3 regions of the Glaciimonas sp. OK215 genome follow, and region 1 is predicted to be linked to each of the others. Evidence: predicted binding sites of a transcription regulator. Region 1 holds the regulator's gene; each other region holds the start of a gene.
What was found. Region 1 encodes sigma-54, which starts transcription at its own class of promoters, with help from an activator protein. Its sites were predicted from a motif close to TGGCANGNAANCTGCTTT; they were not measured.

Region 1 (10,560 bases):
TGAAGCTAAAAGAAGAATACAAAAGCAAAATTCAGCAGGCAATTAATCTGGAAGGTTTGCGCAAGCAAAAGAAGCAGGTTGCTGAATACGTCGTCACGCTTGAAAAGCAATTGCCGAGCAAGGCCGAAATGGACGCGTTGCTCTCCGATATTAACCAGGCAGGCTTGGGCAGAGGATTGCAGTTCGAATTGTTCAAGCCTGGGCAAGTCGTAGTGAAAGATTATTACGCCGAGTTGCCGATTGATATCAAGGTGACTGGCGGCTATCACGACGTTGGTTCATTCACCAGCGATATCGCCAATTTGCCGCGTATCGTCACGCTTAATAATATGAGTCTGAGCACCGGCAAGGATGGCATGCTGACATTGGAGGCCGTCGCCAAGACCTTCCGCTATCTGGATCCGGATGAAGTGGCGGCGCAACGCAAAGTCTCCGATGCGACCAAGCAGAAAGGCAAAAAATGATCGACTTTCGTATTGGCCGCTTGGTCCGGGTGCCGGTCGTTTTCTTGCTGCTGTCGACATTGTCGGGGTGCGGTGATAGCGGTGTGCAAGAGGTCAGGGAGTGGATTACGGATGTCAAAGCACACACGCACGTGTTGATTTCCAAGCTGACCGAACCAAAAAAATTTATTCCTTTTGTATATGCCGGCAAGACCAGCATCGATCCATTCAATGCCAACAAGTTGCTGGTGGTGTTGGCCAAAATGCAGGCTAACTCGAATGGCTTGAAGCCAAATCTCGAGCGTCGGCGGGAAGCTTTGGAAAGTTATCCTCTGGACACTGTCACGATGGTCGGCACTTTACAAAAAGTTGGTTTGAGTTATGCATTGCTGCAAATTGACAAGACGGTATTCCAGGTCAAGGTGGGTAACTATGTCGGGCAGAATTTCGGCATGATTACCCGCATCAGCGAGACCGAAGTAAATCTAAAAGAAATCGTACAAGATGCGTCCGGCGAATGGGTCGAGCGCGAAGCCAAGTTAGCTTTGCAGGAGAGCAAAAAATGAGTGCAGAAACGGGTGCAGCAAGGGGAATAGTCAGGGCGCCATTCGCATGCCTGAATGTGATTCGTCACAAAGCGTTAATGGCGGCAGCACTGGTTTTGCTAGTCGCTTTTGGACGTCCTGCGATGGCGGACGACAACGTGATTACGTCGATTAGCGCCAATCATCAAGGTGCTAACACCATAGTGACGATTCATCTCAAAAAGCCGCTGAGCGCGCTACCGACGGGGTTTGCGATTGTCAGTCCGGCCCGGATTGCGCTGGATTTCCCCGGTGTTGGGAATGCGACCGGCAAGACAGTGCAGGACGTGAGTTTGGGCGATGTGCGCAATGTGATTGTTGCGCAGAGTGACGATCGTGCGCGCCTGGTCTTTAATCTCAAGCGGCCGTTAAATTATGCCTTGGCAATGGAGGGGAGCGCAGTCGTCGTGACGATTGATGGCTCGGGTGGGGTCGCAACGGCAGTGAATTCGGTCGGTGTGCCCATCGCCCCTGCCGCCGTGTTAGCGTCGACTTCAACGCCGGCAAAAGCGACGCCAGTGGCATATCCTTCAGCCGCCATGCAAGACGGTAAACCGGCGTTGCGCGATATCGATTTCCGCCGTGGCAGCACTGGCGAAGGACGCATTGTGGTCGACCTGCCGAGCAAGCAAGTGGTGGTTGACGTGCGACAACAAGGTCAATCGATTGTGGTCGATTTCATCAAGACAAGTTTGCCCGCGGCATTGCGCCGCAAACTGGATGTCGGTGATTTCGGCACGCCGGTACGCACTATCACGACCATGGCGCAGGGTGAAAATGTGCGCATGGTAATCGAGCCGAAAGGCCTGTGGGAACACAGCGCCTATCAAAGTGACTCCCAACTGGTGATTGAGGTCAAACCGATTAAGGAACAACCGAATAAATTAGGGCAGGGCGTACGGAATTATCGTGGCGACAAACTTTCACTGAATTTCCAGAACGTCGAACTGCGTGCGGTATTACAGGTGATCGCTGATTTTACCGGTTTGAACATCATTACCAGCGATACCGTCAGTGGCAATCTGACACTGCGCCTGAAAGACGTGCCATGGGATCAGGCGCTGGATATCGTCATGCAATCCAAAGGACTGGACATGCGCAAGAACGGCTCGGTAATCTGGATCGCGCCGAGAGATGAGTTGCTGACCAAGGAGAAACTGGAACTCGAGCAACGCGCCCAGATTGCCGATCTGGAGCCACTGCGCACCGAGTCGTTCCAACTGAACTATCAAAAGGCAGATGCGTTCAAAAAAGTTTTCGGCATCAGTGACGATGGCGGTAGCGGTGGCGACAAAAAGAACAGCATTTTGTCCAAGCGTGGCAGCGCCGTAATCGATCCACGGACCAACCAATTGTTCATTACCGATACGCCGACTGTATTGGAAAATATTCGTGGTCTGGTCACGAAGATCGATATTGCTTCACGCCAGGTTTTGATCGAGGCACGCATGGTCGAGGCGAATGACGGCTTCAGCCGTAACCTCGGCGCCAAGCTTGGGTTTGGCTTTAGTAGCGCGAATGTCGCAGCTGGCGGTCAGCAAGCGGCATCCACGACAACATCGACAGGAGGAACAGCAGCAACCATTCCCGCTCTCGGACAGAGTGCCGTGAATTTGCCTGCGGCTCCTAGCACTGGTACCGCAGGTTCCGTGGCGTTGACCCTGTTCAATGCCGCAGCATCCAAATTCATCAGTCTTGAATTGTCGGCGCTGGAAGCGGATGGGCAAGGCAAGATTATCTCGAGTCCGCGGGTGGTAACGGCGGATCAACAGAAAGCCTTGATTGAACAGGGGACGGAAATCCCTTATCAAAACGCTACTAGCAGCGGCGCGACTTCGGTTGAGTTCAAGAAAGCAAATCTGAAGCTGGAGGTAACGCCGCAAATCACACCGGACGGAAACGTTATCTTGACGGTCGACGTGACGAATGACAGCGTTGGCGCGGTCGTTCCCGGCGGTGTTTCGATCAATACCAAGCATGTCCAAACCCAGGTTCAGGTTGAAAATGGCGGAACGGTGGTCATCGGCGGTATTTATACTCAGACAAGTTCAAATGATGTTAATAAAGTGCCACTGCTTGGAGATATTCCGGTTCTGGGTTATCTTTTCAAACAAACGGCAGTTGTTAGTAAAAGAACTGAATTATTGATTTTCTTGACACCGAAAGTCGTCATTGACCGGATCGCTGGGCATTAATTGCACAGGGGCACCGGTTATACGCCGGTGTCTGCATTTGCGCAAAAGGTTAAGTGGTGAAATGGTACGGTGTACATGAAAGGGAATATTTTTCTGGTCGGCCTGATGGGCGCGGGCAAGACCACGGTTGGCCGTGCTCTGGCGAAGAAACTCAATAAACTGTTCATCGATTCGGACCATGAGATCGAGGCGCGTACCGGCGCTTCGATTCCGTTGATTTTCGAAATTGAAGGGGAGGCGAGTTTCCGCCAGCGTGAAGCTGAAGTGATCCGGGATCTCACCGCACGTCAGAATATTGTGCTGGCAACAGGCGGCGGCGCCATCCTGGATCCGGACAACCGGGCTTTTCTGAAAAGCCGCGGCACCGTTATTTACTTGCGTACCAGCGTTCATCATATTCTGCAGCGTACCGGCCGCGATAAAAATCGCCCCTTGTTGCAAACGGCAGACCCGCGCCGGCGGCTTGAAGAACTGTCGCGTCAGCGCGATCCCCTGTATCGTGAAATTGCCGATATCATTATCGATACAGGACGGCCTAACGTACAATTTCTGGTGCAAAGCATTTTGTCTCAGCTTGATATGACGCGTATCAACGCCGATGTGCCGCTTGATGCGGCAATGGATCTTGCAAAAACCGCCGCCAACCTCAGCGCTACTTCTGCCGATAGCAGCAATACCATTCCAATCGAATTTCCTATGACTCAGCAAAAATCGTTCAATTCGTCAGCTGGCACGGCCGCCTCCACACCCTCAATCAGCTTGCGGGTCGAACTGGGTGAGCGCAGCTATCCGATCGAGATCGGGCAAGCGCTGCTGGCGGATGGCGATCGGATTGCGCGACTGATCAAAGGCAAGCAAGTCGCTATCGTGACGAATACCGTAGTGGCGCCGCTGTATCTTGCGGGTTTGCGGGCAGCGCTGCTGGCAGCAGGCAAGAAGGTGACTGAAATCATTCTGCCGGATGGCGAGGAAGAAAAAAACTGGGCCAGCCTGATGGTGATTTTTGACCGCTTGCTGGCAGAAAAATGCGACCGCAAAACCACCTTGGTCGCACTCGGCGGCGGCGTCATTGGCGATCTGACCGGTTATGCGGCGTCAGCGTATATGCGCGGCGTGCCGTTCGTACAAATTCCGACGACTTTGCTGGCGCAGGTTGATTCTTCCGTCGGGGGTAAAACCGGCATTAATCATCCGCTTGGCAAAAACATGATCGGCGCGTTCTACCAGCCACAGGCGGTGATCGCCGATACCATGACTTTGCAAACGCTACCTGAGCGCGAATTGTCTGCCGGCCTGGCAGAAGTGATTAAATATGGCGCTGTCATCGACGCGTCATTCTTCGACTGGCTGGAAGCGAATATCGGCAAATTGATGGCGCGTGACAGCGCCGCGCTGGCATATGCGATTCAGCGTTCATGTGAAATCAAAGCGGATGTGGTGCGACAGGATGAACGCGAAGGCGGCTTGCGCGCCATTCTGAATTTTGGTCACACGTTCGGCCATGCAATCGAATCCGGCCTCGGCTATGGCGTATGGCTGCACGGCGAAGCGGTTGGTTGCGGCATGATCATGGCGGCTGACCTGTCGCATCGTTTGGGTTACATTGATGCCGTCGCGCTTGAACGCGTCAGCGCGCTGGTACAAGCCGCCGGCTTGCCGGTTGTCGCACCGGATCTTGGTGCTGCGCGTTGGCTGGAGTTGATGCAGATCGACAAGAAAAACGAAGACGGTCAAATCAAATTCATTTTGATGAACCCGCTAGGAGCATCCCTGGTCACCACGGCGCCCCAGGAAGCAGTGCTGGCAACGATACAACACCTGGCTACTGGTCCTGCCCCACGATGAATGCAGAAACGTCTCTCGCCCCGTATGCTGCCCACTCAGCGACATCGCGAGGACGTTTGTTCGGCGAGACGGCACCCAATACGCGCACAGAGTTCCAGCGCGACCGCGATCGCATCGTGCATTGCACCGCATTTCGTCGACTTGAATACAAGACCCAGGTGTTCGTGAATCACGAAGGCGATTTGTTCCGCACGCGTCTTACACACAGCATAGAAGTCGCTCAAATCGCGCGTTCGATCGCGCGCAATCTGCAATTGAATGAAGATCTGGTGGAGGCGATTGCGCTAGCCCACGATCTCGGTCACACGCCGTTCGGCCATGCCGGCCAGGATGCTTTGAACGCCTGCATGATGCATTTCGGTGGTTTCGAACATAATCTGCAAAGCCTGCGGCTGGTCGACAAGCTGGAGCAGCGCTACGGCGCGTTCGACGGCTTGAATCTGATGTTCGAAACACGTGAGGGCATACTCAAGCATTGTTCTGTGGCCAACGCCAAAAGACTCGGTGATATCGGCCAGCGTTTTATCCAGCGCAAGCAGCCGACGCTGGAAGCGCAGGTCGCCAATCTGGCCGATGAAATTGCCTACAACAATCACGATATCGACGATGGCTTGCGTTCCGGTCTGCTGTCGCTGGAGCAGATGATGCAAATTGATTTCTTTGCACGTCACAACCGTGAGGTCGAAACAATCTTTCCCGGTCTGAGTGGTCGTCGTGCGATCAATGAAACGGTGCGGCGCATGATCAATGCATTGATCAACGATCTGATCGAAACGTCGCGCCAACGCATCCTGGCTGCGCAGCCGAAAACCGTCGAAGACGTGCGGGATGCCGCGCCACTCATTGCTTTCTCGGAGCTGATGACGCGCGAGGCGGCCGAGCTGAAGCGCTTTCTGCGTGAGAATCTGTATCGCCACTATCTGGTCAATCGGATGACCAGCAAGGCGCGCCGCATTATAGTCGAGTTGTTTGACTGTTTTGTCGGCGAGCCGAGCCTGCTGCCACCGGATTATCAATTGGCGCAGCAGGACAGTACGGCGCAGGCGGCCCATGCGCAATTACAAGCGCGTCAGGTCGCCGATTATATTGCCGGCATGACAGACCGCTATGCGATACGCGAACATCGACGGCTGTTTTTGGTCGATGAAGGTCATCTGTAATTGCTTCGAAACGCCGCACCCGCTTGCGCCAGGCGCTTCAGATACAGCGGCCAAGCAAGCCTGTGGGTATTTGATACCGCCCCGTATTTTCGTACGTCACATGGTGGATGACGCTACGCTCATCCGCTCTACTTTTTCTATAAAGGATCAGTCATGAAATTTTTCTCTCAACCTACACTGAGCCTGGGACTGACGATCTCATTGACCGCGTCCACGGCGTTGGCTTTTTCGCTGGCCGATTTGAGCAATCGGGACGCCAGTGCCGGACTGAAAGCAGCGCTTGAGAAAGGCGCGACCGTCGCGGTCTCCAAACTCGGCGTTGAAAATGGATTTCTGAATAACGACAAAGTAAAAATTGAATTGCCAGGCCTGCTGGAGCAGGCTCGCCCACTCTTGAGAATGACGGGCAAGGGGCAGCAATTGGACGATCTGGTGGTATCGATGAATCACGCGGCAGAGTCTGCTGTGCCGTTGGCCAAGCCATTATTGCTGAATGCGGTGAAATCCATGTCGGTCACGGATGCGAAAAATATTCTGAGTGGCGGCGATACGTCGGTCACTGATTTTTTCAGAGAGAAAACTGCTGCGCCATTGAGTGTGAAATTCCTGCCTATGGTGAAGCAAATTACCGATCGTAACGGTGTCTCGGCGCAATACAACGCGACCATGGGATTGGTTGGCAAAACAGGTCTGGTGCCAGGACAAGCTGCGACGGTTGAAGGTTATGTCACGCAACGTGCGCTGGATGGCTTGTTTTACATGATAGGCGAGGAAGAAAAGGCGATTCGTCGCGATCCGATTGGTACCGGCAGTGCGATTATCGGCAAGGTATTCGGTGCGATGAAGCAATGATGGACTGAATCGGGGCCATATTTGTCGGGCTGATCGGACCATCAAACATTACGCCCGCAAATGACTTCCACCAATAACAAAGGGCGCATTGACTGCGCCCTTGCTCATTTGTCAGTATAGAATTTTCTCAATCAGTTTATTGAGCGGATTCTTGCGTTGACGGGTTCAGAGAACCGCTACCATCACGTCGCTGCGACCGGTAATTCCTCGGGCAGATGCTTAATCGCGTCGTGTTGGTGGTTTTGCATTTTGTCCTTATATTTGATCACTTGACGATCGAGCTTGTCGATCAGTAAATCAATGGCAGCGTAAAGGTCATGCGCAATGCTCTCGGCATGCAGGTCTTTGCCTTTAACGCGCAGATTAATTTCAGCTTTTTGGCGTTTTTCTTTCTCGGTGATTTTGTCGATTGTCAGGATCACACTGATATCGATGACCTGATCGAAGTGGCGTTTGATACGCTCCAGTTTGTTTTGCACGTGTTCGCGAATGGCGGGAGTTACGTCGAGGTGATGCCCACTAATTGTGAAGTTCATACAGCGCTCCTATCAAATGTGTCGTTGGCGGTTCGGACTCCGGGTGATCAACTCACGCTGAATCGATCAGTCAGAACACAACGACGGTTGTGCAAACAAGCAAACAGCTACAGAGATTTGCGCAAATTAACCGGCGGAATTCTTAATGCTTCGCGATATTTTGCGACAGTACGGCGAGCTACAACCATACCTTGTTCCGCGAGCATATCGGCAATCTTGCTGTCAGAGAAAGGACTTTTAGAATCTTCCGCTCCTATGAGTTGTTTGATTAACGCCCGTATCGCCGTTGAGGAAGCCTCTCCACCTGCCTCCGTAGCAACATGGCTACCGAAGAAATACTTTAATTCGAACATCCCATGGGGGGTGAGCATGTATTTCTGAGTGGTTACGCGAGAAATGGTGCTCTCGTGTAAACCTAGTGTATCAGCTATTTCGCGCAACACAAGAGGCCGCATGGCGACTGCGCCATGCGAAAAAAAGTTGCGTTGGCGTTCTACAATTGCCTGGGCGACACGCAAAATTGTATCGAAGCGCTGCCGCATGTTCTTGATCAGCCATTTGGCCTCCTGCAATTGCGAATTGAGCGATCCTTCGCCCTTACTTTGTTTGAGGATGTTGGCGTAAAGTGCGTTGACGCGCAGTCTTGGCATAACGTCATTGTTGAGCATCACCTGCCAGCCATTCTTGGCCCGTCTGACAATCACGTCTGGCACCACGTAGTCCGAGGTGTTGCCGGCGAAGGTAGCGCCTGGATGCGGATTGCATTGCTTGATCACCACCTGCGCTTCGCGCAAATCTTCGTCATCGCAATCCAGCGCTTTCTTGATTTTATTGAAATCGCGCTGGGCAAATAAGGTCAGATAATCTTGCACAATTGTCAGCGCCAGACGGCGGGTGACAAAAGGGATCTTGGGAAAAGCCTTAATTTGCAGTGCCAGACATTCAGAGGCGTCGCGGGCGCCGACTCCGGTCGGATCGAAGCTTTGGACCATCTTCAATGCCGTCAATAGTTCTTCGACTTCGATCTCCAACTGCTCGGGCAGACGCGCGTAAATATCCTCCAGCGTTTCCTCCAGATAGCCATTCTCGTCAAGTGCATCAATGATCAATTCAATGAGCGCACGGTCGCGTTGCTGGTCCACCGCTTCACGCATCTGCTCCAGTAAATGCTCGCGTAGAGTCGATTCGTGTGCTTCCAGTTGGGGCCTTGCATCCTCGTCGTCCGGTGCCTTGGCGCTACGGGCGACGTCGTCAAAACTCCATTCGCTATCACCGCCGCCGTCAACGTTTTCCTGACTGTTTTCGCCGGCTTCCTGAACTTCGCCGCCAGCTTCCGGTTCGGTTGGCGAGCTGCTGACTTCGCTGTCGCCAGTCGGCGCATCCATGGTTGATGCGGTGCCGCTGATGGCACCGTCGGCCAATAACCGGACCGAGTTGTCGAGCGGATCGTCGAGGCGTTCCAGTAGCGGATTATCAGAGAGGATCTGTTCCAGTTCCTGGTGCAGCTCCAGCGTCGATAACTGCAGCAACCGTATGGATTGTTGCAGTTGCGGGGTCAGCGCCAGGTGTTGCGAGGTGCGGAGTTGGAGAGACTGTTTCATCGGTGCCTGGGACTCGGTTACATGCGGAAGTGTTCACCCAGATAGACCCGTCGCACTGATTCATTGGCGATGATGTCGTCCGGACTGCCGCTGGCCAGCACGCTGCCCTGGTTGATGATGTAGGCGCGATCGCAAATGCCGAGCGTTTCGCGCACGTTATGGTCGGTGATCAGGACGCCGATGCCGCGCTCTTTCAGGAAGCGGACGATGCGTTGAATTTCGATCACGGCAATCGGATCGATCCCGGCGAATGGTTCGTCCAGCAGCACGAAACGTGGATTAGTCGCCAGCGCCCGGGCGATTTCGACGCGCCGCCGTTCACCGCCGGACAACGACAATGCCTGACTTTCGCGCAGCTTATCAATTTGCAATTCCTGCAGCAGGGATTCCAGCTTGTCCGAGATTTGTTTTTTGGTGAGGCCGCTGCCATTCGGGCGCTGCAGTTCAAGTACCGCACGGATATTATCTTCCACCGTCAGTTTACGGAATACCGATGCCTCTTGCGGCAAGTAGGACAGACCAAGCACGGCGCGTTGATGAATCGGCAAGCGCGAGATGTCGATGCCATCCAGGTCAATCGCTCCGCCATCCGATGGCACCAGGCCGACGATCATGTAGAACGAGGTCGTTTTGCCGGCGCCGTTGGGGCCGAGCAGGCCGACCACTTCGCCATTTTTTACCTTCAACGACACGTCATGCACGACCTGGCGCGCACCATAACTTTTTTGCAACCCTGTGACGATCAGCGTGCTGGAGCTAGCGGCGGTCATCTCATTTCCCCTTCGGTTGGATGACGGCTTTGATGCGCCCGGATCCTGGCTGGCTGGTGCCGGAAACATCGTTGTTGACCGAGTAGAACTCGGCCCGGCTATCGTACGAGATGAATTCGCCGTTGACGACATCGGTAGGCTTGCTGCCTTGCAGGCGTCGCATCTGGGCCTTTGAAAATAATTTGACGATTTCGGTTTTGTCATCGTATTCGATACGTTCAGCTTCGCCGTCGATCCACAGGTCAGGACCGCCGTCGCGCTTCTGGCGGAAGGTGGCAAGACCGCCTGGCGCCGCATACAGGGTGGCGAACTGGTAGCCGGATGGATCGGTGGTGACGACCACCTTGTTGGCTTTCATTACCAGTGTGCCGCGCGTCAAGACGACATTGCCGGTAAAGATCTTGATCTGCTTGACGTCATCCAGGGTGAACTGATTCGCTTCTACATTCGACGGTTTATCGGCATCGGCTTTCTCGGCGCGCGCACCCGACATCAACATCAGTTGCAATGCAAGTAGCGATAAAAAAAGAACACGTTTCATAAAAAGTCCTGAAAAAAGGATAACGTCACAAGG
Region 2 (10,560 bases), 1.1 Mb from region 1:
AATGCAGCAGCCTGTCGCCAGCTTTTCCGGCGGTTGGCGTATGCGTTTGAATTTGGCGCAGGCGCTGATGTGTCCATCCGATTTGTTGCTGCTCGATGAACCGACCAACCATCTGGACCTGGACGCAATCATCTGGCTGGAAGACTGGCTGAAACGTTATCCCGGCACACTCATCATCATCTCGCATGACCGCGACTTTCTGGATGGCGTGGTGAATGTCATCGTGCATATCGACGAACGTAAATTGAAACGTTATTCCGGGAATTATTCGTCGTTCGAACGGCAACGCGCTGCGCAAATGATCCTGGCGGCCGGCGCACTCGAAAAACAGACCCGCCAGCGTGCGCATCTGGAGTCCTTCATCAACCGCTTCAAGGCGCAGGCCAGCAAGGCGCGTCAGGCGCAAAGCCGGATGAAGGCATTGGCCAAGATGGAAGAACTGGCGCCGTTGCGCGCCGCGGCGGAATTCTCGTTCGAATTCCGCGAGCCGCTGAGCGCGCCGAATCCGCTGCTGGTGATGGAAGATGTGAGCGCCGGCTATCGCACCGAAAGCGCGACCAGCCACGAAGTCACCGAAAAAGTCGTGGTCGCCGGCATCAATTTTTCCTTGCAAATCGGCCAGCGGATCGGATTGCTCGGCGTCAACGGCGCCGGTAAATCGACCTTCATCAAAACCATCGCTGAAGAACTGAAACCGCTGCGCGGCGACGCCCAGTTCGGTAAAGGCCTGTCGATCGGTTACTTTGCTCAGCATCAGGTTGAAATGCTGCGTCACGACGAGTCGCCGCTGTGGCATCTGGCAAAAATTGCGCCGACCACGCGCGAACAGGAACTGCGCAACTTCCTCGGCAGTTTCAACTTCAACGGCCCGATGGTGACCAGCTCTATCGCACCGTTTTCCGGGGGCGAAAAAGCCCGCCTGGCGCTGGCGCTGATCGTCTGGCAACGCCCTAACCTGCTGCTGCTGGATGAACCGACCAACCATCTGGACCTGGAAACCCGGGAAGCGTTGACCATGGCGCTGGCGCAGTTCGAGGGCACGCTGGTACTGGTATCGCATGATCGTCACCTGCTGCGTGCGACCACCGACCAGTTCATCATCGTTGCCGATGGCAAGGTGCAGCCGTTCGACGGCGATCTGGACGACTACAAGGACTGGCTATTCAAGACTAAACTGGCGGCAAAGAACAACGCGAGCGATAGCGCGCTGCCGAAAGCCACCGAAAAGACCAAAATTGCCAGTGCGGTGGCACCGGCTGCTGCGCCGGTCGATAGTGCCGACCGCCGTGAACAAAAACGTCTGGAAGCCGACGCCCGGCAAAAACTGGCCGCACTGAAGAAGCCTATCGAATCGCGCATCAAGCGTCTGGACGAACAAATGACCAAACGCAGCGCGCAGAAAGCGGTAGTCGATACGCGCCTGGCCGATCCTGAAATCTACGACAAAGACAAAAAGAAGGAACTGACAACGCTGTTGACCGACCAGGCGTTTTACGCCAAGGAACTGACACAACTGGAGGCGGAATGGCTGGAACAGCAGGAAGCACTGGAGCAGCTGGACAACTAAGCAATTGCGACGATGAATGCGGGCAGGATGCCGGCATCCTGCCGACACTCAGCGTGATCGGTTGCGGCAAGCTCGGAAAAACACTGGCGCGGCTGTGGACCGAGCATCGCACCTTGCGCCTGCTGGATGTCCTGAATCGCTCGCGCAGCAGCGCCCGGCAAGCGTGCGACTTCATTGGCGGCGGCAGCGCAGTAACCGCTTACGCGGAACTGCGGCACGCCGATGTTTACCTGATCGCAGCGAGTGACGACCAAATCGTCGCCTGTTGCGCAGCGCTTGCCGCCAGCGGAAAACTCACCGGCAACAGCATTGTTTTTCATTGCAGCGGCGCGTTGTCGTCGCAAGCCCTGACAGCAGCTACCGAACAAGGCGCGGCAGTCGCCAGCATCCATCCCATCCGCAGCTTTGCCGATCCGCAGCAGGTCGTCCGCAACTTCGCCGGCACTTACTGCGGCAGCGAAGGCGACGCTGCGGCCCTCGCCGTGCTGAGCCCGGCCTTCGAGGCCATAGGCGCGCACTGCGTCGGCATCCAGCGCGACAACAAAATTCTGTATCACGCAGCAGCGGTGTTCGCTTCGAACTATCTGGTGACGCTGATCGACGTCGCCCGTCAGGCCTATGTGGAAGCTGGCTTGGCGCCCGAGGTTGCGTTACGGCTGATCGAACCGCTGCTCTGCGAAAGCGCGGAGAATGCCTTCAGGCTGGGGCCTGCAGCTGCATTGACCGGGCCCATCGCGCGCGGCGACATGGCAACCGTCGCGCGGCAGTATCAAGCGCTACAGCATTGGAACCCGGAAGTCGCCGCGCTATACCGCCGGTTTGAAGCGTTGACGCTGAATCTGGCTCAGCAAAAATAGCAACGGCCAACAATGACGGGAAAGTTTTACTTTCCCGGATAAAAAAATAAGCAACTATCCAACAACAAAACCATTACTTCACATTCCCCGGACAGAACGCTTAATATAGCCAATGCAACGTTTTATCAAAAACAAACCCTGACCGAAGGATAAAAAATGGCCTCAACAACATTGTCCAAACTGACCAAAATCGCCGCTGCAGTGCTGATCTCCAGCCTCGCCGTCAGCGCCTTCGCCGCCGACCTGCTGGATACGGTCAAAGCGCGTGGCACCTTGAAAGTGGCGATGGAAGGCAACTACCCGCCGTTCAACTTCAAGGATCCGAAAAATGGCCAGCTGACCGGTTTTGAGGTCGATGTCGCCAACCTGATCGCCGCCAAACTGGGCGTCAAGACCGAATTCACCACCACTGAATGGAGCGGCATTCTGGCCGGACTGGGCGCTGGCAAATACGATGTCATCATCAATCAGGTCGGCATTACGGACGAGCGTCAGAAGGCGTTCGATTTTTCCGTTCCGTACACCATCTCCAGTGCGCAGCTGATCATCCGCAAGGACGAGACGCGCAACTTCGCCAGCCTGGAGGATTTAAAGGGCAAAAAGCTGGGACTCGGCCAAGGCACCAACTTCGAGCAGAAAGCGAAAAGCGTCCCTGGCATTGATATCAAAACTTATCCTGGCTCGCCGGAGTACCTGTCAGACCTGGCCAGCGGCCGCATAGACGCGGCATTGAACGACAGTTTGCTGGTCGGTTATTTGCTGAAAAACACCAAACTGCCGTTGAAAGCCGGTGCGCCGATCGGCAACATCGATAAAATCGGCATTCCATTCCAAAAAGGCAACCCTAAATTCCAGGCCGCGCTGGATAAGGCGATTGACGAAATCCTGAAAGACGGTAGCTTCAAGCAAGTATCGTTCAAGTGGTTCGGCATCGATGTCAGCAAGGCACCGACCGCCAAGTAATGCCAGCGGAATGACAGTATTGGTAATGCTTCAACAGCCTAGCTGCTTTAGAATGTCTTCCTGATCAGCAACAACTATCCCCGCCCGACTCGCCGTGCGGGGATATTTTTTAATAGAGACATTATGGAATTACTGGAATTACTGCAGCAGGCGATGCCGACCTTGATCAAAGGCGTCGGCTACACCTTGATATTTGCGCTGGCATCGATGCTGGGCGGCTTGCTGCTTGGTTTTCCGCTGGCAGTGGCACGGATTCTGCCGTCACGCGCGTGCCAGTGGCCCGCCACTATCTATGTCAGCCTGATGCGCGGCACACCGCTGCTGGTGCAGATTTTCGTGATCTATTATGGACTGCCTAGTGTCGGCATCAATTTTTCGCCGCTGACAGCCGGCGTCCTGGCATTAAGCCTGAATGCGGCGGCTTACCTTTCAGAAAGTCTGCGCGGCGCCATTATCGGTGTCCACAAAGGCCAATGGGCGGCAAGTTACAGCATCGGCTTGACCTACTGGCAAACCCTGCGCTATATCGTGGTGCCGCAAGCGATACGGATCGCCGTGCCATCCATGAGCAATACGTTAATCAGTTTAATTAAAGACACTTCGCTGGTGTCGGTCATCACGGTGACAGAATTGATGCTGGCAACCAAGGAAATCATCGCCGTTAATTTTCGGCCATTGCCGCTTTACCTGGCTGCGGCCGCGATTTACTGGTGCTTGAGCATTTGTTTTGAACGCGTCCAAAGCCGGCTGGAAAGAAAGCTCGGGCAGGCCCATCGCTCTAACTGATCAATCAGCGTCTCACCGGCCGGCTTACGCTATCGACCAGCTCTCCGGCCCCGGCTTGGATGCTGACCCGGCACCGGATCCTGTTCCGGAGTCGGCCCCGGGCCGGGCGATGGCGGATCTTCCACCGGCACCGGAGTCGGCGTCCGGTGCTCGAAGCTGATCGCTTGCACGTCAAGGAAGGCTGGCTGGTTCATGCTCATCTCCGGTTCATGAAATACGCTCGGATCTTCTGTTGCGCCGTGTCGATTCCTCTACTCGGTTAGCGCAACCAGATTATCAATTTCAATTTTGGCAAAATCCAGGCTGCTGTCGCGTGCCGTTTCACGGCTGGTGTGCGCACTTTCGGTATTGTTACGGCTGGCTACCTGGGTGCCGCCTTTGAAAATTTGATAACCATCGTGCCAAAGATCGTCATGGCCCTGAGCAGGCTGCGCAACGATGACATAACCACGGTATTCAACGTTATCGTTCTGACTGTTCTGAGTGTTGGTTTCAGGCATTGCTGACCTCACTTGGTGTTCGGCTGGAGAATGGAAAAACCATCCTAGCATGCTGCCACAAATTACGCAGCGCGCCGCGATGGTGTAGTGTTGACGTTGTGGAATGGGATATGTTGACGTTGTGAAATGGAAAATATGAACCAAATGTAATAGCTTTCGTCCTACTTGCAGCATTGAAAACATTCATGCGCTTTCATTATGTATCAGTATCACTAACTTGCTTGGAGAGATTGATCATGAATAAACCCCGCGAGGACGAAGAATATCAAGAACACGACCGCGCGCCGCACTGGACCATTGCCGATCTGGAGTTTTCGAAAATTGATGTTGCCAGACTGCAATCCGATGAGAATCTGTTCTATCTGGTAGCGTGCGCATCGTTCGTCGAAAGCGGCTCGGATCTCTATACGCACAACCTCATTGCCTACTACGGCGACGATCCGGAAATCGCGGACTGGTTAACCAACCATTGGGAAGTCGAAGAGTTACAGCACGGTCAGGCGCTGCGCGCCTACCTCGCGCATGTCTGGCCGGAGTTCGACTGGCAACTTGCCTATGACGATTTTCTGGAAGAATACTCGCGTTATTGCAAAGTCGAACTACTCGAACCCAGCAAGGCGCTTGAAATGGTTGCGCGTTGCGTCGTCGAAACCGGCACCGCCACCTTCTATCAGGCACTGGCGCGCAGCACCGACGAACCGGTATTGCGAGACCTGACCAATCGGATCGCAAACGATGAAGTCAATCATTACAAACATTTCTTCCGCTATTTCCGCCGTCTGCGCCAAAAAGAAGGCCTCAGCCGCCGTCATATCTTCGGGGCCTTGCGCCGCCGCACGCTGGAAATGAAAGCCGAAGATATCGCATGTGCGTTACGCCATGTGCTCAGATTTCGCTCACCTGAGCATGCCGACGACCCGGTACGGCTAAAAGCGATCAACGCGGTGATGAACACCACCGTGCGCACCCATCTACGCGCCGATATGACCATCAAAATGATGATGCGGCCACTCGACTTGCCACCTGTCATCCAGACCCTGGTTGCCTATCCGGTAACGCAGATCATGAATCGGATATTTCTGCGCTGAGCTTTTTGACGACGTCTTAATCCGTCGCGAAATACCCCCGTCAACGCCGTGCACTCGGTGTTGCGTCCGATTGACGCCTATGGCGTCTTTTTTATTTGCGCCTGCCTTCAGCGTCCTCACGCCTCCAAATCAACCCCTTCCGCACTAAACCGGTGCGCCTTGGTGCCCTGACAAGTCGAGGTTGCACCCGAAACAAGCATCGGTAGCCTGCATAACCTGACGATTCATCAAATAGTGATTCGACAAGCCTGAAACCCTTGCAAAGAGCGGTCCATGCGATTGGCATGCATTCTGCTAAAGCAGTTGCGTGGTTAGCCAAGTTAGCGATCGAACTCTCATATTTACGCACGACACTTCAGGGGGATTAAATCATGTCACGTCGCACCGTTTTGAAAGCCACCGCGCTAGGCGCTTTTGCACTTGCTGCCGGATCCTGGCTACCGTCGGCCTTTGCCGCCGACACCATCAAAGTCGGGATTCTGCACTCGCTGTCCGGCACCATGGCAATTTCAGAGACTTCGTTGAAAGATGTTGCCTTGATGACCATCGCCGAAATCAATGCCAACGGCGGCGTCATGGGTAAACAACTGGAGCCGGTGGTGGTTGACCCGGCCTCCAACTGGCCGCTATTCGCTGAAAAAGCGCGTCAACTGATCTCGCAGGACAAGGTTTCCGTGGTGTTCGGCTGCTGGACTTCGGTATCGCGCAAGTCAGCGCTGCCGGTCTTTAAAGAGCTCAACAGCCTGTTGTTCTATCCGGTGCAGTATGAAGGCGAAGAACTCGAGAAAAATGTCTTCTACACTGGCGCGGCCCCAAACCAGCAAGCCATTCCAGCCACCGAATACCTGATGTCGAAAGAAGGCGGCGGCGCCAAGCGCTTTGTGCTGCTGGGAACCGACTATGTGTACCCGCGCACCACCAACAAGATTCTGCGCGCCTTCCTGCATAGCAAAGGTGTCAAGGACAGCGACATCGACGAGGTTTACACACCGTTCGGCCATTCCGACTATCAAACCATCGTTGCCAACATCAAGAAGTTCTCCGGCGGCGGCAAGACGGCGGTGATCTCGACCATTAACGGCGATTCCAACGTGCCGTTCTACAAAGAGCTGGGCAATGCCGGCTTGAAATCCACCGATGTTCCGGTGGTCGCCTTCTCGGTCGGCGAAGAAGAACTGCGCGGGGTCGATGCGAAACCGCTGGTTGGGCATCTGGCCGCATGGAATTACTTTGAATCCGTCAAAAATCCGACTAACGCCGCCTTCATCAAAAAATGGAAAGCCTACGCACTTGCCAAGAAACTGCCTAACGCCAGCACCGTAGTGACTAACGATCCGATGGAAGCAACGTATGTCGGTATCTACATGTGGAAGCAAGCGGTGGAAAAAGCCAAATCGACCGATACCGACAAAGTGATTGCAGCGATGTCCGGGCAGAAATTCAAGGCCCCGTCAGGCTACGAATTGGAAATGGACGCCACCAACCACCATCTGCACAAACCAGTGATGATCGGCGAAATCAAGGCTGACGGCCAGTTCAACGTCGTCAACAAGACCAAGACCACCATCCGTGCGCAACCCTGGAGCCCGTATATCGCGGGTAACGAAGGCAAGCAAAAACTCTGAGGCTCGCCGCAGCAGTGCTGTTGCGTTGCGTCCTTTGCTTACATTCTTTGGCGAAGCAAAGAATGTAAGCGGCTGCCGTTGGCTGAAGCAGTCCTTCAGCCAACGGCTTGCATCCACGCAGTGGAAAACGTATCAGTTAGCATCAACCGGTGGCAAACAGACTAATGAACATCTCAAGAAAAATCCTTCTCATTGCAAGTATGTGCCTGCAAACCATGCTGGCACACGCTGCCATCGATGCGGCGCTGCTCAAGCCGCTGGCCGGCGACAGCCCCGACGCCCGCATCGCCGCGGTCAACCAGATCGCCGCGCTCGCCAACGACGACGCACTGAAGATACTCAACGCCTTGCATACCGATGCGCTGTATGCCAGACCGAACGGCGAGGTCCTGATCGTCGATGACAGCAAGACCGATAACCCGGCACTCAATCCCGCCACCGATCAGGCCGGACCGACCCCGGACGACGCCGAAGGCATCAGCGTCAACAACCGTCTGCGCGCCGCAGTCGAAGGCGCGCTTTCAGGCCTCAAACTGTTTTCCCCCGACAGCAAGCTGCGCATGGCGGCAGCGACCGACTTAATGAAGAACGCCGATGCGGGCCAAATCCCGCTGATCAGCAAGGCGCTGCAGAAAGAAAGCGATCCGGACATTCAGGCCACTCTGCAGCAGGTCATCGCCACCGCCAACTTGCATGCGACCGATCCGGCCTTGCGCAAGGCTGCCGTCAAGACGCTCGCTACCAGTACCAACGCCAACATCAAACCCGCATTGCAACGGCTGTTGGAAAAGAATCCCGATGGCAGTTACATCGAACCCGACGAAACGATACGGATCGAAACCGTGCGCACCCTGGGCGCGCTGAATCGTCAACTGGCCGCCATTGAATTCATCGGCAAAGTGTTTTACGGGATCTCGCTCGGCAGCGTCTTATTGCTGGCGGCGCTCGGCCTGGCCATCACCTTCGGGCTGATGGGCATCATCAACATGGCGCACGGCGAAATGCTGATGATAGGGGCTTACACCACCTATGTATGTCAATTGTTGTTCCGCAATTTTCTACCGGGTGCGCTGGACGCGTATCTGCTGGCAGCGTTGCCGGCAGCCTTCATTGTCACTGCCGCCGTCGGCATCGCGCTCGAGCGTTTAGTGTTGCGCTGGTTGTATGGACGGCCACTCGAAACCCTGCTCTGCACCTGGGGTATCAGTCTGATGCTGATGCAGGCAGTGCGCTCGATTTTCGGTGCGCAAAATGTCGAAGTCGCCAACCCGTCCTGGATGTCCGGCGGCGTCACGGTACTCGGCTCGCTGGTGCTGTCGTACAACCGTATCGTGATTATTTTCTTTGCGCTATTCGTGGTGGTTGCGGTCTGGCTGATCTTGAATAAAACCCGTCTCGGCTTGTTTGTCCGCGCGGTCATGCAAAACCGCCGCATGGCGGCCTGCGTCGGCGTCGCCACCGCCAGGATCGACATGATGACCTTCGGCCTTGGCTGCGGCATCGCCGGACTGGGCGGCGTCGCCCTCTCGCAGTTGGGTAACGTCGGCCCTGATCTGGGGCAAGGCTATATCGTCGATTCCTTCATGGTGGTGGTGCTCGGCGGCGTCGGTCAACTGGCTGGCACGGTGATCGCCGCCATCGGCCTGGGCGAGGTCAACAAGTTCCTGGAACCGGTGGCGGGCGCAGTGCTGGCCAAGATTGCGATCCTGGTGTTCATCATTGTATTCATTCAAAAACGTCCACAAGGCTTGTTCGCACTGAAAGGCAGGAGCATCGAATGAAACCGCTTCGTTTCGAATATGGCAAGACGCCAACATCGCTGCGATCGCTGCAGCCAATCTTACCGGCAAAAAACCTGCTGTTCTCACGACCTGCTTGGGCCGGCATTGGCGTCTGCGGCATCGTTCTATGCCTGCTGCCGATACTCAATCTGAGCTTCCCGGATGGCCACGCGTTGCATATCTCGAGCTACACGGTGGCGCTGATCGCCAAGTTCATGTGCTACGCGATGGCCGCTCTGGCGCTGGACCTGGTATGGGGTTACGCCGGCATTCTGTCGCTCGGCCATGGGGTATTTTTTGCGCTGGGCGGCTATGCGCACGGCATGTATCTGATGCGGGCGATCGGACGGGACGGCGTGTATCAAAGCAACTTGCCGGATTTCATGGTGTTCCTCGACTGGAAAACCTATCCGTGGTTCTGGTCGCTCACCGATCACTTCTGGTATTGCATGGCGCTGGTGGTGCTGGTGCCGGGTCTGCTGGCGTTCGTGTTCGGCTATTTTGCGTTCCGCTCACGCATCAAGGGTGTGTATTTCTCGATCATCACGCAAGCGATGACGTTCGCCTTCATGTTGCTGTTCTTCCGCAACAACACCGGCTTCGGCGGCAACAACGGCTTCACCGACTTCAAGCGCATCCTGGGTTACTCGCTCACCGCAGCGTCGACCAAGGCGACGCTGTACCTGATCACTTTTCTGTTTTTATTCGCTACCTTGCTGCTATGCCGCTGGATCGTCAACTCCAGGCTCGGACGCGTGCTGCAGGCGGTCCGTGATTCCGAATCGCGGCTGATGTTCATCGGCTACGATCCGCTCTGGTTCAAGCTGTTTGTCTGGACCCTTTCGGCTGTGCTGTGCGGGATCGCCGGCGCACTGTATGTCCCGCAAGTCGGCATCATCAACCCGTCCGAAATGTCGCCCGCGAATTCGATCGAAATGGTGATCTGGGCCGCAGTCGGTGGCCGTGGCTCGCTGATCGGGCCGATCGTCGGCGCGTTTACCGTGAACGGCCTGAAGAGCTGGCTCACCGCTGCCTTTCCGGAACTCTGGCTATATGCGCTGGGACTGATATTTATATCGGTGACGCTCTTCATGCCGCAAGGAATACTTGGCATAGCGCACCAACTGAAACAGAAATTCGGCCGCGGCAAGGGGGCCGCATGAGCGAAATATTCCACCCCGGACAGCGCTCCGGCAACATCGACAATCGCCAGCATGCCGACCACGGCACCTCGTACGCGCGGATCAAACCGGCAGGCGTGGACACCACGCACGGCGCGATCCTGTATCTGGAAAACATTACCGTTTCGTTCGATGGATTCAAGGCGCTGAACAATCTGAATCTGGATATTTCGGTAGGCGAACTGCGTTGCATTATCGGGCCCAATGGCGCT
Region 3 (10,560 bases), 2.7 Mb from region 1:
ACCGCAGCGATCGCGGCAGGCAAACCGGCGCTCATCAACGCCGTCATCGACGAAGCAGCGGGCACCGAGAGCGGCCGCCTGACCAATCTGAATCCGCAAAGCAGCGCGACCAAGAAATAAGCCATTTAACGTCATAAAGGAAATTATCCATCATGAGCAAGCCACTAGACGGAATCAAGATTATCGATTTCACCCACGTGCAAGCCGGCCCCGCCTGCACCCAGCTGCTGGCCTGGTTCGGCGCCGACGTCATCAAGGTCGAACGCCCCGGCTCGGGCGACGTCACGCGCAGTCAGTTGCGTGACATTCCGGATGTCGATGCGCTGTATTTCACGATGTTGAACAGCAATAAAAAATCGCTGACGCTGGACACCAAGAAGCCCGAGGGCAAGGAAGTCCTGGAAAAGCTGATCAAGGAATCCGACGTCCTGGTCGAGAACTTCGGGCCGGGCGCATTGGACCGCATGGGCTTCACCTGGGAACGCATCAACGCACTCAATCCGAAGATGATCGTCGCCTCGGTCAAGGGTTTTAGCGACGGCCACCATTACGAAGACCTGAAGGTCTACGAAAACGTCGCGCAATGCGCCGGCGGCGCGGCGTCCACCACCGGTTTCTGGGATGGTCCGCCGACGGTAAGTGCCGCCGCGCTCGGCGACACCAATACCGGCATGCACCTGGCGATCGGCATTCTGACGGCCTTGATCGGCCGGGAAAAAACCGGCAAGGGCCAGAAGGTGGCGGTCTCGATGCAGGACAGCGTCCTGAACCTGTGCCGCGTCAAGTTGCGCGACCAGCAACGGCTGGACCGGATCGGTTACCTGGAGGAGTATCCGCAATATCCGCATGGCAAATTCACCGACGTCGTGCCGCGCGGCGGGAATGCCGGCGGCGGCGGCCAGCCGGGCTGGGTGCTCAAGTGCAAGGGCTGGGAAACCGATCCGAACGCGTATATCTATTTCACCATCCAGGGCCATGCCTGGGCGCCGATCTGCAAGGCGCTGGGAAAGGAAGAATGGATCGAGGACAAGGCCTACAACACGGCGGCGGCGCGGCAGGACAAGATCTTCGATATCTTTGCGGTGATCGAACGCTGGCTCAAGGATAAAACCAAGTTCGAAGCGGTGGATATCTTGCGCAAATTCGACATTCCCTGCTCGCCGGTGATGTCGATGAAGGAAATCGCCGCCGATCCGTCGCTGCGCGCCAGCGGGACCATTACCGAGGTCGATCACAAGGCCCGCGGCAAATACCTGACCGTCGGCAGCCCGATCAAGTTCTCGGATACCACGGTCGAAATCACCGGCTCGCCATTGCTGGGCGAGCATACCGACGAAGTGCTGGCGAGCCTGGGCTACAATCCGGAGCAGGTGGCCGCTTTGCATTTGGCACAGGCGGTTTAAGACACCGGTCTTGTATCGGCGGCGTTCGGGGGCCTGCACGGGCTTCTGAACGTCGCTCCCCAGTCTTCAAGGATAAGGAGTAGGCCACATGCGCTCGGAAACTGATTTCAAGCAACTCGTAGAGGCAGTCGGCGATGCGATCGTCGTCTGTGACGCCGGCGGCGCCATCACGCTGTGGAACCCGGCGGCCGAGCGCATGTTCGGCTTTGCAGCAAGCGAGGCGCTGGGCCAGTCGCTCGATCTGATTATTCCGCAGCGCCAGCGTCAGCGCCACTGGGATGGCTATCACAAGACCATGCAGACCGGGCAGACCCGTTACGGTCACGATGTGTTGCGGGTGCCGGCGCTGCATAAGGAAGGGCACGCCTTGTCCATCGCGTTTACGGTGGCCATCCTGTATTCGGCAGAGCAAACGGTGACGGCGATTGTCGCGATTATTCGCGATGAAACCGCGCGTTTCTCCGAAGAACGCAACTTGCGCAAACGCCTGGCAGAACTGGAAGCCAGGGTTGTTTAAACAAGATTGCGCATTCGGTAATACCGGGGCTTCGGACGATTGCCGTTCTGCCAAGAATTTTCGGGGGAGGGTGGTCGCTGCCGTAAACGTTAGCGCGCGCACGATGGAAAAAATTCAATTCTCTTTAGTTAAGCATATGTAAATTTTCCCAATCTCCCTGGAACTTCGGTTACTTGCGTCTTTCAAAGAAATAGACTGCGAAAAAATCTTGTCAACCAGTATTTGTCGAGACCAATTTTGTGGTCTGAAAGAGCATGTTTTTCACAGAGTTAACAGCTGAAAAAGGAGACATATCATGCTACAACACAGTGAAATCAAGCGGCGCTTCGGCCTTATCGAACGCGATATCGAAGACGCCGCAACTGCCTGCCAGGCGGCCGACGCGCAACTGCCGCAAAATTTGAAAGATTGCGTCATGCTGTGGGAACAACACACGACCAAGGCCAAGCGGATTTTCAATTCGCGCGATGACAAGAGCATCCTTCGTTGCGTGGACGATCTTGAAAAAATCGGCGGGCGCGCCGAACTGGCGCTGCAAGGCGCCGTTGGGCTGAGCGCCAAGGTGAAAACCGCTGTAGAACATGCGCACAGCGAACTTGCCGACCTCAAAAGGCAATTGCATTAAAGCCGCTTATATGTTGATGTGAATGCCGGCATGGTTTTCATGCGGATATTAAGGCATCGATACAGAAAAACGCTCCCGTAAAAAGGAGCGCTTTTTTTGCTTCCGGGGGATTTTTTGCCACGCATGCCGATTTTTTTCCTCCCGGTTTTTCCAACTGCAACGACGTGCGCCGGTCAGGCGCGGCCGGCCCGTTCGACCAACTCCACGGCGCGGGTTGCGGCGATGCGGCCGGGTTCGATCAGCGCCTGATAGTGCTTGCAAGCATCATGAACGGTCGCACTTTCCAGCAGATGCCGGAGCTTGCGTTGCGCCGGATTCTGAGCGGTCAGGGTCTTCACGCTCGCGCCGCAGCCAAGCTGACGCAGGCGTTCGGCATTATCGAACTGATCGTAGGCAAACGGCACCACCAGTTGCGGAATGCCGGCGGCCAGCGCCTGCGCTGCGGTGCCGATGCCGCCGTGGTGCACCAGCGCCGCGCTGCGCGGCAGCAGCGTGCTCATCGGCGCATAGTCGCGGTAAAGAATCTGCGGCGGCAGATCGGCGGGAATCTGCTGCGCCGATTTGCTCAAGAACACGCCGCGTCGGCCGAGACGGTGCAATAGCTGCTGTGCGGCCGCGAAGAAAGCATGCGCATGCCGCATCCCCGTGCCTGCGGTAAACACCACCGGCGCCGGTCCGGAGGACAGGAATTCTTCGAGTACCGGATCGGTCGCGTGCGCGCCTTCGTCGAACAGTGGAAACCCGGTCAGCGTCAGCGCTGCCGGCCAGTCGCTTGGTCGTTGTACGAACCATTCGGGGAACAATCCGAGGGTGCCCTGCGGCGAGAAAAAACCACGGCGAAGATTCGATGCCGACGGCAGGCCGATCTCGCCACGAAACCGGTTCAGGTCCGGCGCCATGACGCTGTCGATCACCATGTCGAGGCCGCGCAGGACCGCCACCCGCGCCGGATATGGCAGCCAGGAGGGAATCGGCGAGCCCTTGGGAGGACGCTTCGCGGAAAACAGCACGGATGGCGCCAACACCGTGGTGACTAGCGGAATGTCATGCTTTTCCTGTACCGCTCTGGCGACGGCCGCAGTAAACGAACCGCAAAGAATCACCGTGTTGTCGTCCACCTCGCGCAGCAGGATGTTAAACAACGGGCGCAGGCGCGGCACGACAACGGTCTTCCACGCCATGACGCGCGCCTTTTTCGAATTCCACATGTTTGGATTGGAAACGATCGCCTCGTATTCCTGCGCCGTGCCGGTGGTGACGAAGCGGAAACCCAGCTTCTCGGCCGCCGTCCGATATACGTCATTCGTACAAAACACGATCGTGTGACCTCGCTCGGCCAACACGCGTCCCAAGCTGAAAAATGGATGCATGTCTCCCATTGTGCCGTCGTTGATGATAACGATATTCATAGCGTGACTTTAGCTCTTAAGGTAGGTGGGACGCGATTGCGCCGGACTCAGGATTGGCACGCCAGGTTACGCTTGACCGAGCCTGAAGATTAGACATTCCGCGCCTGACAGGCAGGCTGATCGGGCCGGTCGCAACGCGGTCCGGTTCGGAATAGCGGCGGATTATACACGCCGGAGAAATCGTCGATGTGTCGTTGTACGCAGCGTGAATCGGCGCGGCATCCGGCTGCCGCAGGGCGACCAACACATGGCCGAAACACCCGAGCGCCCGCGTTACGCGTTACGTAACATTCGCCTTCCCGGCGCGTAACAATTAGCCCTCCCTGAACCGGTTGGTTGCGGAAAACGCCTTAACAATCAGAGGCTTGAAGCGCGCGGAAGCCGCAGAGAATATCGGGCACACGTTTTGCTCTATGGAAAGTATCGGCCCGTGTGCCAACTACAGAGAGCAAAACCATGCCAACCATAAAACTGATCGTCCCGCTGCCGAACGGCCTCAAAATTTATGTCGAGCAGCAAATATTCGATGACGGCTTCGAGACCGTGATCCTCATCAACGGCGCGCTGGCGACCACCGCGTCGTTTGGTCCGACGATCAAATATCTGAGCGAGCGCTACAACACGATCTGCTTCGACCTGCCGTACGCGGGGCAGTCGAAGCCGCACAACGAACACGCGTTCATGCTGACCAAGGACGACGAAGTCGAGATACTGCTGCACCTGATCCGGATGTTCCGGCCGGCGCTTCTGTTGTCGGTTTCGTGGGGCGGGGTCGCGTCGCTACTCGCGCTGTCGCGCGAGCGGACCAGCATCCGGCGGGCGCTGATCGCATCGTTCTCGCCGTTCCTGAACGACGCGATGGTCGACTACGTCACGCAAGCGCGCGACTTCATCGCCGCGGGTGAAAACCTGAAGGCGGCACAGTTGCTCAACAGCACGGTGGGGAAGCACCTGCCGCGCATCATGAAATTCTGTAACTACCGGTATCTGACGACGCTGCCGCCGAAGGAACAGCATCAGGTCGCGTTCCACGTCGATCAGATCCTGGCGCTCAAGCCGGAAACCTATCTGAACCAGATGTCGCAGATCAGCTGTTCGCTGAAATTCATCAACGGCGAACTCGACGAGTACACGACCCCGTCGGATGTACGGAAGCTCGCCGCGTACGTTGCCAATACCGAATTCGCGACGATCCCGAACGCCGGCCACTTCCTCGATCTCGAAGGCCGCGAGCAGCTAAACCACGTGCGGACGGAAATCCTCGGCTTCTTCGGCCCGGCTGCCGTGGCGCGCCCGAACGACGTCACGTGCGTTGCGGCGCCGTCCGACGCGCTCTTCCAGACGATGTCCTGACACGAGGCAGCCCATGCGTATTTGCCCAACAAATCAATCAGGAAATCTGCCATGAACATTGTTTCAAGTCTCGCCATCGCTGCACCGTGGGTCGTCTGGAGCGCTTATTGGGCCGCCAAATCCAGGCAAGTGAAAAAGACGATGCGCGAAGAAGGATCGATCCCGCGCAGGTTTCAGATGATCTTGCTGTCCAGCGGATGTGCACTGCTGGTCCTGCCCACGCCGAGCGCCGCCGGACTCGCGTTCGACGCATCCGCGTTAGGGGCGCTTCAGTCGGCCGGGTTCGCGCTCATCGTCGCCGGGCTCGTCTTTTCGGCCTGGGCGCGGCGGTGCCTGGGCACGAACTGGAGCGTACCGGTCACGCTCAAGGAAGGGCACGAACTCGTGCGCAGCGGCCCGTACACGTTCGTGCGTCACCCGCTGTATTCGGGTTGCCTGCTGGCGATTGCCGGGTCGGCCATCATCAACGGCGAGTGGCGCGGCGCGCTCGGCTTCGCGCTGATCTTCGCCTCGCTGACATACAAGATACGCGTCGAGGAAACCTGGCTCACCGCGCATTTCGGCGAGCCGTATACGCGCTATCGGAGCGAGGTCGCCGCGCTGATTCCCGGCATCTACTGAGATGATGCACGCCATGATCGGCCCGGCCGACGACGGAATGGCTTATGGCATTTGGAGAGATTCTCAATAGAAGTCTGTTTTGTCGAATATTCCTCCGCTATTTCCGGATTTATCCGACATACATTCTTGCCGGCGATTTCTATGATGAAAATTTTTGTCGCGCCTTGCCATGACTGCGTCAGCGGATGCTTGTTCTGCGAGGCAGGGTTGGCTTAATTGGCGCTGGGGGCAGGTATGAAAGCAAGGAAACTGGTTGTGGCGTGCAGCGGGGTTTTCCTGGCTGGTGCTTTGGGCGGCGGATATGCAGCCAGCATTAACGGCGGCGTCATTGACTTGCGCAAAGCCGTCGTCATCGAACAAGGCCCGAAGCCTGCAGCCGTGAAAGCAGATGGCGGCGCCATGCCAAATTACTACGTGGGAATGGCGAAGGAGGAGCAGCACTATTGGGTTTGGAAAGTGCTGCAGTTCGATGCAATACACGGTCGACCATCAGTTAGTGAACCCGGGGCGCGTCGGCTACGGCATCGTACGGCGCGCACCTGATAAAGAACTTTCGGAAAATTCTGACATCCCGTCGCAAGAGGTACAGCTAAAGTAAAAGGCCTATTTCTCGTATGCATTGCCAAGGAAATTATTTCCATATGCCCACGATGCTCACTCCGGACGGCGCGTCCTGGAATGGTACGGGAGCCGTTCACCGGAAAATCCCGGATGAATAGGCAGTGAAACAGGACGAGCGCAGGACGAGCGATTGATACGGAAAATATTTTTTATATTAGGACTTACACAAAATTGTCCCGGCAACGAGTTTGTCAAAACCTGCCGACGAAGACAGTACGGATGGTGCGGCAAGGACGGCTAGGAGGCGTAATGCTGCTGGGGCGGTTTTGCGTAAGTCCTCCTTCACGATAAATGAATGACATGCGGAAATGCGGAGATATGGAATGAAACTTCGGGATGATCAATGGCAAAAACTGGAACCACTCCTGATCGGAAAACAGAGCGACCCTGGCGTCAGTGCCAAAAACAATCGGTTGTTTATCGAAGCAGTATTCTGGATTGTGTTGGATAACGGCTCGTGGTGCAATCTACCGGTTCAGTTCGGCAAATGGAATGCGGCCTACATGCGTTTCCGGCGCTGGAATGAATGCGATTTTTGGCGCCAACTGGCACAAAGCAAGTTTGAAGATCAGGAATTGCGGCTGATGCTGGAGCAGGTTGTAAGCTACGGCGATCTGTATACCCGACGTATCGAGCAAAGGTCGCTAAGGAAAGCCAAAAAGATGATTTATAACGCGACAATAAACGCGGCGAAAAGCCTCGAGTCCGTTAAGCGCTCGCCATTATCGTTGGATGAATCGACATTACATTGGGTCGGGTTGGTCATGCCGTAGTTTTAATGCACAAATAAAATGTAGCGCGCAATAGCTTGATTCCCCCGCAAAATCAGGACACTGGCTGACGATCAACATCGCTGGCCACGACACGTTCCGGGCAGTCGCCATCGTGCATCATTGCATCACTTTGACAATCATCCCGATCGCGACCAAGGCCGCGACGAGCCACAATCCCTGTTGCAGGCGGGGGCCGGACAAATGGTCGGCCCCCGCGTATGTCACTCCAACCAGCGCCACAGCTCAGTTTGCATGACCACTAACAGCGCTTGAATCCACGCCGGTGGCCGACCCGGGGCGGTCACGGCGAGCGCGGTGGCGACGCTGGTCGTCCTTCACGGCGGATAGCCACCAGCGGAGTATTCGACTGGGCTGCTCAAATAAGTCACTGCATGACCAACCGCAACATTCATCGTTGCTCGACCGCCGTATTTTGTGCGCGGGGCGAGAGTGTATTTCGGCTGCCGGGAAGAGGGATGTTCCCTGGCGTTACGTTACATGTAACGTGCGAATCACAATTTAACGAAATTTAACAAATGAATTTGGATCGATGTGGATGCCGTTAGTGCTTGATTTTTAAGGGGATTAATTGATTTTCTATCGGCGTTAAAAAAAGGGACATCACTTTTTTTGGGGTATTACCGCTTGGCATGTTCTTTGCGAAAGAAAGCCAGACCAAGTTGTTATTTACATTCCCTAAACCGAGTTACCCAAAAAAGGAAAATCACTATGAGCGCATTACAAAACAGAAATCTGGTCGCGGCATCGTTGTTGTTGACTGCATTGCTGACTGGTTGTGCCGGCGGCGGCGGTACGTTTGGCAGCAGGCTGGGTGGCGGCACCGGCGGTGCAACCGGCGTCGTTATTGCTGGTGCAGGTGGCGGTGCCGGCGGTGCAACAGGCGGTGCTACCGGTGGTGTTACCGGCGGTGCAACAGGTGGTGCAACAGGCGGTGCTACCGGTGGTGTTACCGGTGGTGTTACCGGCGGTGCAACAGGTGGTGTTACCGGCGGTGCTACCGGCGGTGCAACAGGTGGTGTTACCGGCGGCGCAACAGGCGGTACAACAGGTGGTGCAACAGGCGGCACTACTGGCGGTGTCGGGGGTGTAGCAGGCGATCTCGGTGGCCTGGTAACCAATGTCGATCAGGTGGTGGGCCAGGCCGGCAATGCAGTGCAGAGCGTCGGCCACCTGGTGACCGACTTGGGTAGTAGCGGGCCGCTTGCTGCGTTAGGACCGGTCACAGGCGTGGTCGGCGGTCTGGTGACGGGTCTCGGCAGCGACGTCACACAATTGGCTTCGGGCTTGACTGCCGGATTGACAACCGGGGCGATTTTGCCGATCACGCAAGCGGTTGGTGGCGCGGTCGCGCCGGTGGCCGGAGTGCTCGACAGCGCCTTGGCACCGGTCTTGACCCCGGTTTTGGCGCCTGTCGCAGGACTGGCCAGTGGTGTGTTGACGCCTGTGGCTAATGTTTTGGCGCCTGTGACTAAACCTTTGGACCCTGTTTTGGAACCTGTCGGCGCACTGGTCGGTGGTATTGCGGCGCCTGTGGCTGGCGCTTTGGCGCCTGTGACTAAAACTTTGGCGCCTGTTTTGACGCCGGTCGGGGGACTGCTCAATGGCGTCGAGGGAGCGCTCGCTCCTGCTTTACCTGTTCTGAAACCAATCATAGGCGCGGTCGATGCATTGCTGGGTGTCCCACCACCAAAATAAACAGCTGTTCCATGAGCAAAAAACCTTGGGTGTCGCCAAGGTTTTTTGCGTGAGAGCCACATCATCGCAACGGGAATTATGTCAGAGCCGTTATGGAATTCAACCGGCTATCCCTATCAACCGAGGATTCTCACCGCAGCGGTATTCGACCTCCGAAACAGAATACCCGCAAGACTTTGAGCTGCTGCCGTGACGCGCCTGGTGTGCCGTGCACAGCACGAATGACGCGCGGCGTTACACGCACAATTTGTCCCGTTTCTTGCGGTGAATGCTGCCAGAGTATTTTTAATTGAGGTACGTATTTTCATTTTAACGACAGGAAATTTCCTACATTCTTTTGGGATAGTTCCGATGCTTATCCAAGGCCAAGTATTGGATCATATGGACCGGACGCCAAAGGAAATTTATAGCGAAGCTTATTTGATGGTCATTTTCACGAGGAACGGACTATCGATCATTCCGACCCCGAAGAAGTTTCCGCCTGTGGCCGCCAGGTCAGCGGCCGCATTCTGCTTTGATGCAATCTGATCCCGGTCCTTGCAATGGCTTCAGGGGATTTCCGGACGGCAGGGCGACCAGGTTGCGAAAAGGCGCTTAAGTTAAATTTCTGTAGACAGATTTTTGGAGTACTGCATGGGTAAAGTTTTGATTGTCGATGACCATCCCGTCATCCGGCTGGCGGTGCGCACGTTGCTGGAGCGTGAGGGGCACGACGTGGTTGCCGAAACCAACAATGGCATTGATGCATTGAGTCTGGCCAGAAAACTGATGCCCAATTTGATCGTCCTGGATCTCACCCTTCCTCAACTTGACGGGATGGAGGTCATCGCACGTTTCAAGGCGCTCGACATTCCGATGCGTGTGCTGGTTCTTACCTCCCATAGCCCGCTCCATTTTGCCTTCCGCTGCAAGATGGCCGGTGCAGCCGGTTTTGTGTGGAAGCAAGGCGATCTGATGGAACTGATCGATGCTGCCAAGGCCGTCATGTCGGGCTACACCTATTTTCCCAACCTTGCTGTGCAGACTCCCCGATTCGGTCGCGGCGAGTTTAAAGAAACCGAACAACTGGCGAGCCTGTCCAACCGCGAAATAATGGTGCTTCAAAGCCTGGCGCAAGGGATGTTGAACAAGGACATCGCAGATCGCATGCTGATTAGTGAAAAAACGGTGAGTACCTATAAAACCCGGTTGTTGCTCAAGCTGAATATGAGTTCGCTGCTCGAATTGATCGAATTCGCCAAACGCAACGGGGTCGGCAACGAGAAATGATGTATTCCCTCTTCCGGTATTTAGGGTTGCTAGGGATACTGAGCTTGTTTGCGATCACTACCCGGGCGGAAGATGGTGATGGAAAGTCCCTGCAATTGCTTGGTCGCTCCACCATAGAACATCTTGATTTTCAGTTGTCTGGAAACGACTGGCGCTGGTTGGGGCGCAAACGCGCACTTGTACTCGGCGCGACAGCTCCCGATTATCCGCCCTTCGACATCAGCATCAGCGGCCGCGACTATGAAGGCATCAC

Region 2: urtA (urea ABC transporter substrate-binding protein) is a predicted target of sigma-54. The motif match lies at 6,042-6,059, and genes of this name have one in related genera.
Region 3: AC3CHX_RS08220 (collagen-like triple helix repeat-containing protein) is a predicted target of sigma-54. The motif match lies at 7,969-7,986, and genes of this name have one in related genera.

What each region holds. Positions count from the first base shown of each region.
Region 1 covers NZ_CM173544.1:5,515,531-5,526,090, reverse strand. The annotation lists gene AC3CHX_RS25470 (type IV pilus inner membrane component PilO) at 1-464, shown strand, start outside; gene AC3CHX_RS25465 (pilus assembly protein PilP) at 461-1,009, shown strand; gene AC3CHX_RS25460 (type IV pilus secretin PilQ) at 1,006-3,222, shown strand; gene aroKB (bifunctional shikimate kinase/3-dehydroquinate synthase AroKB) at 3,298-5,067, shown strand; gene AC3CHX_RS25450 (deoxyguanosinetriphosphate triphosphohydrolase) at 5,064-6,227, shown strand; gene AC3CHX_RS25445 (DUF4197 domain-containing protein) at 6,381-7,079, shown strand; gene hpf (ribosome hibernation-promoting factor, HPF/YfiA family) at 7,262-7,615, opposite strand; gene AC3CHX_RS25435 (RNA polymerase factor sigma-54) at 7,723-9,216, opposite strand; gene lptB (LPS export ABC transporter ATP-binding protein) at 9,234-9,986, opposite strand; gene lptA (lipopolysaccharide transport periplasmic protein LptA) at 9,988-10,527, opposite strand.
Region 2 covers NZ_CM173544.1:4,401,761-4,412,320, forward strand. The annotation lists gene AC3CHX_RS20360 (ATP-binding cassette domain-containing protein) at 1-1,567, shown strand, start outside; gene AC3CHX_RS20365 (Rossmann-like and DUF2520 domain-containing protein) at 1,525-2,424, shown strand; gene AC3CHX_RS20370 (cystine ABC transporter substrate-binding protein) at 2,581-3,387, shown strand; gene AC3CHX_RS20375 (amino acid ABC transporter permease) at 3,511-4,173, shown strand; gene AC3CHX_RS20380 (hypothetical protein) at 4,203-4,367, opposite strand; gene AC3CHX_RS20385 (yippee-like protein) at 4,425-4,856, opposite strand; gene AC3CHX_RS20390 (ferritin-like domain-containing protein) at 4,910-5,761, shown strand; gene urtA (urea ABC transporter substrate-binding protein) at 6,133-7,386, shown strand; gene urtB (urea ABC transporter permease subunit UrtB) at 7,551-9,167, shown strand; gene urtC (urea ABC transporter permease subunit UrtC) at 9,164-10,330, shown strand; gene urtD (urea ABC transporter ATP-binding protein UrtD) at 10,327-10,560, shown strand, end outside.
Region 3 covers NZ_CM173544.1:1,808,144-1,818,703, forward strand. The annotation lists gene oxc (oxalyl-CoA decarboxylase) at 1-120, shown strand, start outside; gene frc (formyl-CoA transferase) at 153-1,403, shown strand; gene AC3CHX_RS08185 (PAS domain S-box protein) at 1,492-1,920, shown strand; gene AC3CHX_RS08190 (hypothetical protein) at 2,216-2,545, shown strand; gene AC3CHX_RS08195 (glycosyltransferase) at 2,719-3,954, opposite strand; gene AC3CHX_RS08200 (alpha/beta fold hydrolase) at 4,411-5,307, shown strand; gene AC3CHX_RS08205 (methyltransferase family protein) at 5,359-5,928, shown strand; gene AC3CHX_RS08210 (hypothetical protein) at 6,163-6,471, shown strand; gene AC3CHX_RS08215 (transposase) at 6,873-7,322, shown strand; gene AC3CHX_RS08220 (collagen-like triple helix repeat-containing protein) at 8,052-9,038, shown strand; gene AC3CHX_RS08225 (response regulator) at 9,672-10,307, shown strand; gene AC3CHX_RS08230 (transporter substrate-binding domain-containing protein) at 10,304-10,560, shown strand, end outside.